2 regions of the Salipaludibacillus agaradhaerens genome follow, and region 2 is predicted to be linked to the other one. Evidence: predicted binding sites of a transcription regulator. Region 2 holds the regulator's gene; the other holds the start of a gene.

Region 1 (6,252 bases), 3.1 Mb from region 2:
TCTCGGTTTATTTGAAAATCAAATTGTTGAGATGGCAAATATTATTCATGAAGCTGGTGGTAAATTATATTATGATGGGGCCAACTCAAATGCCATACTAGGTATAACAAGACCTGGAGATATGGGATTTGATGTGGTGCATTTAAACCTTCATAAAACGTTTACTACACCTCATGGCGGTGGTGGGCCTGGGTCAGGTCCAGTAGGAGTAAAAAAAGAGCTTGTCCCTTATTTACCAGCCCCTCTTGTCATTAAAGAAGAAAACACATATAAGCTTGAGTATGCATCACCTGAATCAATTGGTCGAGTCAAGCCTTTCTTTGGTAATTTCGGTATCAATGTTCGTGCGTACGCCTATATTCGTACAATGGGGCCAATAGGTTTACGAAAAGTATCTGAATATGCTGTATTAAATGCCAACTATATGCTACGAAAATTGGAGCCTTATTTTGATACCCCATATCCACAGCATTGCAAACATGAATTTGTGCTATCAGGAAAAAGGCAGAAAAATCAAGGTGTTAGAACACTCGATATAGCTAAGCGATTATTAGATTTTGGGTATCATCCACCCACTATTTACTTTCCATTAAATGTTGAGGAATGCATGATGATAGAACCTACTGAAACAGAAGCGAAAGAAACATTAGACGAGTTTTGCGAAGCTATGATTCAAATTGCTAAAGAAGTAGAGGAATCACCTGAGTTAGTTCAAGAAGCTCCCCATCATACAGTAATTGATCGATTAGACGAAACGACTGCTGCGAGAAAACCTGTGTTAAAGTATTCGTGGTCGTAATGATAATGGGATACAAGCTAAAACTAATTTAACGAATTCGATTAAAAGCTAAAAAATAGGTAGCCCCTCACAATCTGAGGGCTACCTATTTTTTAGTAGGGATGATGTTAAAGAAAGTTTGTTTGCTAAGGATGAAGACGTTAGTAATGAAGGTTGACCTTTGCTCCAGTGGTATTTTCACGCATAAATGCGTGTCCTTTTTCTAAGTAGTTATTAGGGAACGTAAATTGAAACAACATACCAATAAGTTGAGAGGGGAGATTGAATAATAGTTATCCAAATTAGAACTGTAGGTGTGAGGGAAGTGTAAAAACTAGACTCCCTATTTCTGAAGTTTTTTACATGTCATTCATCTATTAGTAAGAGGCAATGAAAAAGAGAATGAAGGATAATGTGTGAGGCCGTGGCTTGAAAGTGCACGGGCTCACACATGATAGCCCTCAACTAAGGGCTAACCTAATGATGCAGCATAGAGAGTGAACTATTTTTTAATTTTACCTGTCCACTTACGAAAGCCACCTTTTAAATGATTCAAGTCTTGAGCTCCTCGTTTTTTCCGAAGGATTTTTGCGGCTTGAACAGTACGAGAACCATTTTGGCAATATAAATAAACAGGCTTGTCCGGTCGAATTTCAGTCATACGCTGTTTCATTTGGGATAATGGGATATTTCTCGCACCAAGAATGTGACCGGTCTTAAACTCTCGTTCTTCCCGTACATCGATTAACTGAGCTTTTCGATAATTTTCTTTGAATTCTTCCTGGCTTAACGTTTTTAAATACTTGGGCTTTTTTATGCGCAATAAGAGTAAAACGATAAGCGCAACAGTAATGAGTATCAGTAACCAAGTTTCCATGCAGGCCCCTCCTTAACATCTATGTATTCTATTTTAAATGAAACAGCGCTCGTAGTCCAAGTGTCACCGTCCCTAATAAATGATAAACGGAAAAGCTTCTGTTGGCAACGTTAGAGTGTTTTGTTTTGTCATCAATTAGCAGATTGGTTATGATAAAAACAGGTAGTAGTGAAGGAGGATAAGTTGTGGATACATGGTTTTTTATAGATTCAAAAAACAAGGGCCCTGCTTATAACATGGCAATGGATGAGAAACTAATGGATTGGCATCGCGCTGGACTCATTTATCCAGTTGTGCGTTTTTATGGGTGGATGCCAGCAACACTTTCAGTTGGCTATTTTCAAAAAGTACATAAAGAAATTAATTTTGAGGCTGTTAAAAAACATAAGCTTGGGTTTGTGAGACGTCCAACTGGTGGAAGGGGCGTATTACATGATGATGAATTGACATACAGCGTCATTGTCTCTGAGGATCACCCTGACATGCCTGAGTCCGTCACGGAAGCTTACCGAGTTATTTCGGCTGGATTGTTGGAAGGATTTAATCGTCTTGGCCTTAAAGCTGAATTTGCAATCCCCCAGACGAAGGCAGAACGGGAAATGTTAAAGAACCCCCGCTCATCAGTGTGCTTTGACGCTCCTTCATGGTATGAGATGGTTGTGGAGGGCAGGAAAATCGCAGGGAGTGCTCAAACGAGACAAAAAGGCATTATTCTTCAGCATGGGTCAATTATTAGATCATTAGATGAAGATAAGCTGTTTGATTTATTTTTATATCCGAGTGAAAGAGTTCGAGAGCGTATGCAGAAAGGGTTTAAATCGAAAGCCGCAGCTATTGACGAATTAATACCTGAGCCACCATCTTTGGCAGTGATGAAAAAAAACTTTCGTGCTGGATTTGAAACAGCGCTGAACGTTCAATTTGAAGAGTTAGTACTAACAGCTTCGCAGGAAGAAGAAATTCTTCATCTAGCTAAGGTAAAGTATAGCCAAGATGAATGGAACTATAAGTTGTAAGAGCTAGATGGAAAAGCCTGTGATTTTTAGCAGCAAGGAAGTAGAGTGTGAATAAACATGTCGAAATATGTCGATATTTTTTCAGGAGCCTATAATCCCTTAAAATCAACTTTTTGATGTACTCTGGAAGGCAAGCAACGAAATTCGTCATTATTTAATTATTTTCTAGTAAAATGATGTTCTTTCTTTCGCTTTCTCTTCTTTTCTTCTATTTTTAAAGTTGACAAACAATGAAATAGATGACCTATAATCAATATATGGTGTATGCGTTAAAAACCATGGCACTATATATTGATTATAATAAATGACTATGATATATTGAAACAAGCAAAGGACGAAGCAAGCCAGTTTTGGCAATGCTTCGTCCTTTGGATGACGGTCTATAAAAAGTGCTATGAAACTACAAATAATTCACTTTATTGAATTTTATAAAAAGGAGAGAAAGCAAGTGACAACATTTATGTCAGAAAAGAAAATAAACGTTGACCAACTTAATCGAGATATTGAGCATTTTCCACAAGTATTTCCTATTACACCGGAGATGACTAAGGAACAAAGTGGTGTTTCCCGTCTCGTTATGCTTGACCGTTATACGTTTAAAGACACTGAGAAAAAAACGTTAAAAGTTGGAGACTTTGTTGTTCTAACAGTGAAAGCAGATCCAAAATTTCCAGCACGTGGCTATGGTTTTGTTGTGGAATTAAATTGGAAAGAAAGCAAAGCAAAAATTGCTGTTGAGGATGAGTTTCTTGGAGTACTAGATGATCCTGAAGAAAAAGCTACAGGAGTAGTCGAACGAACCCTTGACACGATAGACAAGCCCCTTGAAGTGTATTATGAGCAAATTGCCAAAAGAAATGCTAGGGGATTAGCAGATGTTGAAACAAATCCTGAAAAGCGAGAGGAATCGTTTGAGACATTTTATCATGAGCTAGTGAACATGAATTTTGTGCCAGCGGGACGTGTCCTATATGGAGCAGGGGCGGAAACAGATGTTACATATTTTAATTGCTATGTGATGCCTTATTTAGAAGATTCGAGAGAAGGGATATCCGAACATCGCAAGCAAGTGATGGAAATTATGAGCCGTGGTGGTGGAGTTGGAACAAATGGCTCTACTTTAAGACCTCGAAATACATTAGCGAGAGGTGTTAATGGAAAATCATCAGGTTCTGTGTCATGGCTCGATGACATTGCAAAATTGACTCATCTAGTTGAACAAGGTGGTTCTAGAAGAGGGGCCCAAATGATCATGCTAGCAGATTGGCACCCTGATATTTTAGAGTTCATCATTTCAAAAATGCAAAACCCGAGAATTCTACGCTTTCTATTAGAAAATACAGAAGATCCACAAATTAAGCGTCTTATTCAAGAAAAGCTTAAGTTTACTCCCCTATCTGAACTTGAAGAGGCAATGTATCAGAGTATTGCTAATTATAAGAACATAGAAGGACAAGGTGGATTTGATCCTAAAGTAATAGCGGAAGCAGAAGAAAAGCTCCGAAGTGGCGGCACATATTCCGTAAACAATTCTGAGTTTCTTACAGGAGCAAATATTTCTGTCTGCATTACAAAAGAATTTATGGAGGCTGTAGAAACTGATAGCTATTATGCGTTACGTTTTCCTGATGTGGAAAATTATACAGCAGAAGAAATGAAAGCTTATAACCGTGAATGGCAAGAGTACGGCGATGTTCGTGAGTGGGAATCATTAGGGTTCGGTGTACGCACATATCGCAAAATTAAAGCCCAAGAGCTATGGAATTTAATTAATATATGTGCCACATATTCTGCGGAGCCGGGTATTTTCTTTATTGATAATGCGAACGATATGACAAATGCCACTGCATATGGACAAAAAGTTGTAGCAACTAATCCATGTGGTGAACAACCATTAGCGCCGTATTCAGTATGTAACTTAGCAGCGGTTAACTTGGCCGAGATGGCAGATAAAGAAAAGAAAGAAGTGGATTTTGACAAGCTGGCGCAAACTGTTGCTACTGGCGTTAGAATGCAGGATAATGTTATTGATGCAACCCCATATTTCCTTGAACAAAATACAAAGCAAGCTAAAGGAGAACGCCGAGTAGGCTTAGGGGTGATGGGTCTTCATGATTTACTTATTTACACAGAAACAGTTTATGGATCTGAAGAAGGGAACAAGCTTGTAGATAAAGTGTTTGAAACGATTGCAACAACTGCCTACAGAACGAGTATTGCACTCGCTAAGGAAAAAGGAAGCTTCCCGTATTTAGAAGGTAATAATGAAGGTGAAACAGCTCATTTGCGAGAGAGATTTACACAAACAGGCTATATGAAAAAAATGCCTCAAGATATACGTGAAGGCGTTAAAACCTTTGGTATTCGTAACTCACATTTATTAACTGTTGCACCAACCGGGTCAACTGGAACAATGGTAGGGGTATCAACAGGTCTTGAGCCGTATTTCTCTTTCTCTTATTTCAGAAGCGGACGTCTCGGTAAATTTATTGAAGTAAAAGCAGAAATCCTTCAAGACTATTTGAATAACCATCCTGAAGCCGATGCTACCAAATTACCTGAGTGGTTTATTTCCAGTATGGAACTAAGTCCTGAAGCCCATGCCGATGTTCAGTGTGTGATTCAACGGTGGGTGGACAGTTCATTAAGCAAAACGGTTAATGCTCCTAAAGGGTATACGGTTGATCAAGTGAAAAGTGTATATGAGCGTCTTTATAACGGTGGGGCTAAAGGTGGGACAGTATATGTTGATGGCAGCCGTGATTCACAGGTCTTAACCTTAAAGGCAGAAGAAAACGATGATTACGCAGTGGATTTAACTGGTGGAGAAATGAAAGATGAGCAAAAGACACAGGTTGTACTTATTGATACAATTGCTGATGTAAGGTCGACGTCTGTTACTTATGGAAGCGAAGTTGGCGATACATGTCCTGTATGCCGTCAAGGTACCGTAGAAGACATTGGAGGCTGTAATACGTGCACGAATTGTAGTGCCCAATTAAAATGTGGTTTATAAAAAGATGATATACGAGTTGTTAACCATAAATTTTATATGATGTGAACCGTGAGTGAACATTTAATACACTCACGGTTATTTTTACGGAAAAAAGTTAGTAATACATTACATCAAACATCTTAAACGTGAGAAAAATGAAGGTAAATGACAGTGAATAAAGTTGGCCTGTAGTGTGACGGCTCTTTTTATAGTATAATTCTAACTGCAACGTCTTAATTCAATACATACGATAAATTTTGAGATACGGAGACAATTTTTTTGGGGGGACACTATGCCAACACCAAGTATGGAAGACTATTTAGAAAGAATATATATATTAATTGAGGAAAAAGGCTATGCAAGAGTATCTGATATTGCTGATGCATTAGAGGTTCATCCTTCATCTGTGACAAAAATGGTTCAGAAATTGGACGCTCAAGAGTATCTTATATATGAAAAATATCGGGGATTAATTTTAACATCTAAAGGAAAAAAAATCGGTAAACGCCTTGTATATCGTCACGATCTTCTTGAAGAATTCATGAGAATAATAGGTGTTAATGAAGCTGGTATATATGAAGATGTT
Region 2 (6,252 bases):
ATGAAGCTTTATTTAAAGCAAGGGTACACCCGGAGAAAACAGCCAATATGTTAACTGATGACGAGGTTGAACAGCTTTTTATAAGTATTAAACAGACCCTAAGTGATGCAGTGGAAGCTGGCGGTTCTTCAATTAAGTCTTACGTAAATGGTCAAGGTGAAATGGGGATGTTTCAACAACAATTAAATGTGTACGGTCGAGCTGGTGAACCATGCCGTACGTGTGACAGTATGATCGTTCGTTCTGTCGTTGGTGGGAGAGGGACACACACATGCCCTACATGTCAGCTGTTATGAAGATTATTTAGTTACAACTGTATGAAATAAATAAGATTAACGTACAATGGATGGGCCTCTGCCATATAATAACTTAGTTTAAGTAAGAAGGAGGCTCATTCCATTGACCGAATTACTGTCATTACTTATCCTTGCGTTTGCTGTCAGTTTAGATAGTTTTAGTGTTGGCCTTACCTACGGATTACGGCAAATGAAGCTGCCAATGTTATCTGTTCTGTTTATCATGAGTTGCTCTGCGGTGGCTATTCTACTAGCTATGTGGATAGGGACTACAATCAGTGCTTTATTGGCACCTGAGCTTGCAGAGACGCTAGGTGGCATACTCCTTATTATGATCGGCCTTTATGCCTTGTTTCAAGTATATAAAAAGCCGCCTATTCATTCCCCCTCTTTGAGACAGGAAAAAGTTCTCATGAACGTGGAATTAAAACGTCTCGGTATTGCCATTAATGTGTTAAAAAAACCGATGGAAGCGGATTTGGATGACTCCGGTTCCATAACAGGAGTAGAGGCTATTTTACTAGGCGTGGCTCTGTCACTAGATGCATTCGGTGCAGGTCTAGGCGCAGCTCTTTTTGGTGTGTCACCTTGGCTTCTTGCTCTCAGTGTTGCTGTCATGTGTGGCGTATTTTTGAACGCTGGAAAATGGTGTGGTGTGTGGCTTAACCATTCTGAAAAATTAAAAAAGCTTTCATTTTTACCAGGTGTTCTGCTAATTTTTATCGGTATATGGAAACTGTAGTATTTTTGGGGGTGGAAGTTTGATCATTGGTCTAACAGGTGGCATAGCAAGTGGAAAAAGTACGGTGTCTAAAATGATACGTGATGAAGGACTCCCTGTAGTGGATGCAGATATTATTGCCCGTAATGTCGTTAAACCTGGAAAAAAAGCGTATCATCAAATTATTGATCATTTTGGATTAGCCATTCTTAAACAAGATGGCCAACTAAACAGAGAAAAACTAGGGGAGATCATATTTAATGATGATAAAGAAAGAGATGTATTAAACCAAATTGTTCATCCGCAAGTAAGAAAAGAATTGAAAGATCAAGCTGAGTCTTTACGAAAAGAAGGACATTCGATTGTTATACTTGATATCCCACTTCTTATAGAAGGAGAACTCTTTTATTTAGTAGATAATATCCTACTTGTATATGTTCCGAAAAGCATTCAATTAAAACGATTGAAAGAACGCAACAACTATACAGAGGAAGAGGCATTAAAACGCATTAACTCTCAATTATCTCTTGATAAAAAGAAGGCATATGCTACCTATATTATTGATAACTCCTCTGACTTAACACATACGAGAGAGCAAGTGACAACTTTATTGAAAAACCTAAAAGCGTTATAATGGAGTCCAACAATATAGTGGGCTCCATTTGTCATTTTAACTTGAATCCATCCACGTATAAATTGTGTCATCATGGATTCAATTTAAATATACTTATTTTTAAAATTAATAAGGGGCTAATGATTAATAGTATTAAATGGTATGTTAAGAGCCTCGCGAACAAGTGAATTCATAAGGGAAATAATTCATTTGTAAAACACATTAAAAAGTATTTGCATTGGTATATTAAACACAGTATACTAATTTTCGTGAGCATGATACTAAGCATATTGGAGAATAGTTGTTACTCAAGGGTTAGGACCTCTTTGGACTAACTTTCCCCCAGTAACTAATAACTAAAACATCTCCATGCTAAATTTAAAGGGGGATTTGACCATGGAAACAATGGGAAGGCACATCATTACCGAGCTATGGGGTTGTGATACAAATAAATTAAATGATATAGGATTTATAGAGAAGCTTTTTGTCAATGCAGCTTTAGAAGCGGGGGCAGAAGTAAGGGAAGTGGCATTTCACAAATTTGCTCCTCAAGGAGTTAGTGGCGTTGTCATTATTAGCGAATCTCACTTAACAATCCATAGTTTTCCTGAACATGGTTACGCCAGCATCGATGTTTATACATGTGGAGATCGTATTGACCCTCATGTCGCATCTGATTATATTTCACGTGAGCTCCATGCTAAGACAAGTGAAGTGGTGGAAATTCCTAGAGGGATGGGCCCTATTGCAATTGCAAATAAAAAAACAGTGGAAGTGGGTATGGCCTGACAGCTTTCATGTACGCTCTCTGTCTTCATGAGAGCGTTTTTTCAATTGAACAAATCGCCATTTACTGCTATCCTTATAGGTAATAAGGTGGGAGATGGTATGCTATGGCAATAAAAAATACATTCAGAAAAATTTTTAGTACAAGTACTGAAACGAGAGAACACCATCACGAAGACAGCCTCAAAACACGTTATTATAAGACAATGAAAGATAAAGCAATGATGGAAGTAGAAACGATGTTAAGAAATCGGAAAGGGTTTGAAGTTGCCTCTGTTTCTGAGGACCATGGCGAAATTGTCGTCAACGTAAAAAGCGGGAAGAAAACCTTCGTTGTGGCTACTATTATAATGGTCCGTCCGTTTCGTACGGCAGTGGACTTTTCTGTTTCTACTGAAACGTTCTTATTCACAGATTTTGGACATAGTCGTAAAATGATCCGTGAACTATATACAGATTTGGATAAGCGGTTGCAATTTGTGGGGACAGGCTTAGGTGATGAATTAGCTAAATAAAACGGTACCATTTATTTGCCAAACTCATAAAACATCTTTAAGATCTAACAATCAGTGTACGAATGGAGTGACAAGTCATGATATGCCCTAATTGTCAGCACAACGGGACGAGGGTTCTTGATTCCCGACCAAGTGATGAAGGACGCTCAATTCGCCGTAGAAGAGAATGCGACGCATGTAGCTATCGATTCACAACGTTTGAAAGAGTAGAGAAAACGCCTCTTATCGTTGTGAAAAAGGATGGGAATAGAGAAGAATTTAGCAGAGAAAAGCTCCTTCGTGGTCTCATTCGAGCTTGTGAGAAACGACCTGTCCCATTAGAGAAATTAGAAAGTATTACTGAAGATGTAGAAAAAGATATACGCAATCAAGGCTTATCGGAAGTAAGTAGTGATGAAATTGGTGAAAATGTGATGGAAGCCTTAGCGACAACTGATGATGTAGCTTATGTCAGATTCGCTTCTGTGTATAGACAATTTAAGGATATTAATGTGTTTGTCGATGAACTTAAAGAGCTCATCAACAAAGGTAATAACGACAAATAAATGGAGCCTAGCCGCTCCATTTTCTCTATATGTAAAGCAATAAAGTGGGAAAGATTAGGTGAAATATCATGCACTGGAAAGAAATACTCCCTTCGAATGGTTATACGGCCTATATGACAGATTATTTACAAGTATCTGATAAAGAAGTGTTAACACTTCTTTATCAGCCTCTTATTGGATCTGTTGCATACAGTCTATACATGACATTGGCTATTGATGTTCAAAAACAACCACAAAAAAAAATTACGAGAATTCATAAAACGATTATGACGTTTACTGGTTTGCCTCTTGATGCTATATTTTCAGAGAGAAAAAAGTTAGAGGCTCTTGGATTAATGACGGTATATCGAGAAAAAGAGACGGATGAGTATCACTATTTTTATCACCTTCATCCTCCAATGTCAGCTAAAGATTTTTTTGACGATGACCTTTTAAGTGTTTTTCTTTATAATCGTCTTGGCACGAAAGAACGTTATCGTGAACTTCGACAATATTTTGCTGTTAACAGCGTTGACATAACGAACAAAGAAAATATTACACAAGGCTTTAGTGAGGTCTTTACATCTCTACATCCATCAGAGCTAAAAAGCACGACGTCTGAGATGCTTGAAGCTTTATCGTCTTCCATGCCTTTGATGGGGCGGCATGCCTCTGAGAGCTCTTATTCTATTGGTGAGAGTCAGTTTGATTTTCAAAAACTGCTCGATTTCCTTCCAAGCTTTGTACCGAAGGAAGAAGTAGAAAAAGAGCAAAACCAGCGGCTGATTGCCCAATTAGCTTTTATGTACAAGCTTTCACCGGAGGAGATGGCTAACATTGTGCAGGATGCGATGCTCCATGCAGAACAATTGGATGATGAGCAATTAAGATTACAAGCGAAAAGGCGTTATAGAATGAGTGAAGCTGATGAGCCACCTAGACTCGGTTTAAGAAAGCAACCTGAAGAACTAACAACTGCTCCTAAAGAACCGAAAACACAAGAAGAGAAAACAATCTTCTACTTTGAATCTACTGCTCCTATCGAATATTTAGAAGAATTAAGCGATGGTGCAAAGGTTTATGAAGGAGATATTGATATCATTGAACGCCTGATTTTCGAATACAAACTTACGCCAGGTGTGGTCAATGTCTTACTTGATTATATCTTTATGGTGAACGATAAAAAGCTTTCAAAAGCCCTTGCCTTTAAAATTGCAGGCCACTGGAAGCGTAAAAACATTCAAACTGTTCAAGATGCGATGGCTTTGGCAAAGAAAGAAAATCAGAAGAGTCAAAGTAGTAAAGCATCAGTAAAAAGTATTTCTAGCCAAGGCAAAGGCTATGGTGGTCAAGTAAAGAAAGAACCCCAGCCAAAATGGATGACGGACGAAAATTGGCAAAAAGAAGATTGGAGTGCTGAAGAGCTTGAACAGGCTAAGCGTGAAGCAGCGAAGTATCGTGATTTATTAAAGAAAAACAAGTAGAAGGAGGGATCGGACATGGAGTCTATTAATCAATCATTACGACAGTTTTCAAATTCCCGTCTTCAACAGCAATTTCAAAAATTAAAGAAAGACGTGTTGGAAGATGCTCGTATACGCTCTTATTTAGCCTCACATCCTGAATTGACGACAGAGCAAAGAGACAACGGCTTAAATGAGCTTTATCAATATAAAGAGCAATGGCAAAACTGTGATAAGTGTCCTGGTCTCGATGCATGTCCTAATTTAATTAAGGGGTATCAACCACACTTAACGATATATAGACATGATATTCACCTTGAATATCAAACTTGCCCTTTAAAAAGGAAAGCTGACGAAAGAAAGCGACATGCTTCTTTCGTTAAAAGCCTTTATATCCCTAAAGAAATGACAGAGGTTAGTTTCGACGATTTTCATGAAGATAATCCGTCCCGTGTCAAAGCATTTGCGAAAGCAATGGGATTTTGTGCAGAAGTTAAACCAGGAGAAAATGGCAGAGGTTTATATATTCACGGTCCTTTCGGAGTTGGGAAAACGTTTCTTGTTGGGGCAATTGCTAATGATTTAGCTGATAGAGAGACGACCACGATGATTGTCTATGCACCTGACTTTTTCAGAGAATTAAAAACTGGCATTTCAGATGGGTCTTATCAGAATAAATTAGACGTGGTGAAGCAAGCACCTGTTTTAATTTTAGACGATATTGGCGCTGAAACGATGTCCAATTGGATTCGGGACGATATATTAGGTGCTATGCTACAATTTAGAATGATGGAAAAACTTCCGACTGTTTTTACGTCAAACTTTGACTTAGATGAATTAGCCATCCATTTGTCCTCTACTCAAAGGGGTGGTATAGAGAGGGTGGACCAGTTAAAAGCCGGAAGAATTCTTGAACGAATTAAGCATATGAATGATGTGATTGACATGAAAGGGGAAAACAAGCGAGAGAAATAAACATTCCCCGTTTGTTTTGAGACAATTACCACCGAAATTAATGGAATATATGTTACCATGGAATAAGATGATTAAAGCATTGGAATGGAGGAGACATAGATGAGTATTGATCATATTCTTGATCGGGTAAGACAAGGGGAGCGTCTCTCAGTTGATGATGCCATTGAACTATACAAGAGTGATGAAGTAGAAAAAATGGGTGAACTAGCTAATGACATTATGAAAAAGTGGCATCCAGAGCCTGAAACGACCTTTGTTATTGGCAGAAACGTTAATTATACAAACCTGTGTGATACATATTGCCGGTTTTGTGCATTTTATCGTCCGCCAAACGCGAAAGACGGATACGTATTGGATAA

Evidence for each region. The regulator NrdR, encoded in region 2, represses ribonucleotide reductase genes. The targets are predictions, from matches to a motif close to AACACNATATATNGTGTT.
Region 1: the regulator NrdR is predicted to act here: its motif matches at 2,952-2,969, upstream of BK581_RS04385 (vitamin B12-dependent ribonucleotide reductase).

The regions. Positions count from the first base shown of each region.
Region 1 is NZ_KV917378.1:922,281-928,532, reverse strand. Features, by position in the region: gene gcvPB (aminomethyl-transferring glycine dehydrogenase subunit GcvPB) at 1-799, shown strand, start outside; gene BK581_RS04395 (rhodanese-like domain-containing protein) at 1,281-1,655, opposite strand; gene BK581_RS04390 (lipoate--protein ligase family protein) at 1,892-2,671, shown strand; gene BK581_RS04385 (vitamin B12-dependent ribonucleotide reductase) at 3,132-5,687, shown strand; gene mntR (transcriptional regulator MntR) at 5,959-6,252, shown strand, end outside.
Region 2 is NZ_KV917378.1:4,033,534-4,039,785, forward strand. Features, by position in the region: gene mutM (DNA-formamidopyrimidine glycosylase) at 1-296, shown strand, start outside; gene ytaF (sporulation membrane protein YtaF) at 400-1,038, shown strand; gene coaE (dephospho-CoA kinase) at 1,058-1,651, shown strand; gene speD (adenosylmethionine decarboxylase) at 2,027-2,419, shown strand; gene BK581_RS18490 (DUF1499 domain-containing protein) at 2,524-2,931, shown strand; gene nrdR (transcriptional regulator NrdR) at 3,009-3,476, shown strand; gene BK581_RS18500 (replication initiation and membrane attachment family protein) at 3,545-4,939, shown strand; gene dnaI (primosomal protein DnaI) at 4,955-5,893, shown strand; gene mqnC (cyclic dehypoxanthinyl futalosine synthase) at 5,993-6,252, shown strand, end outside.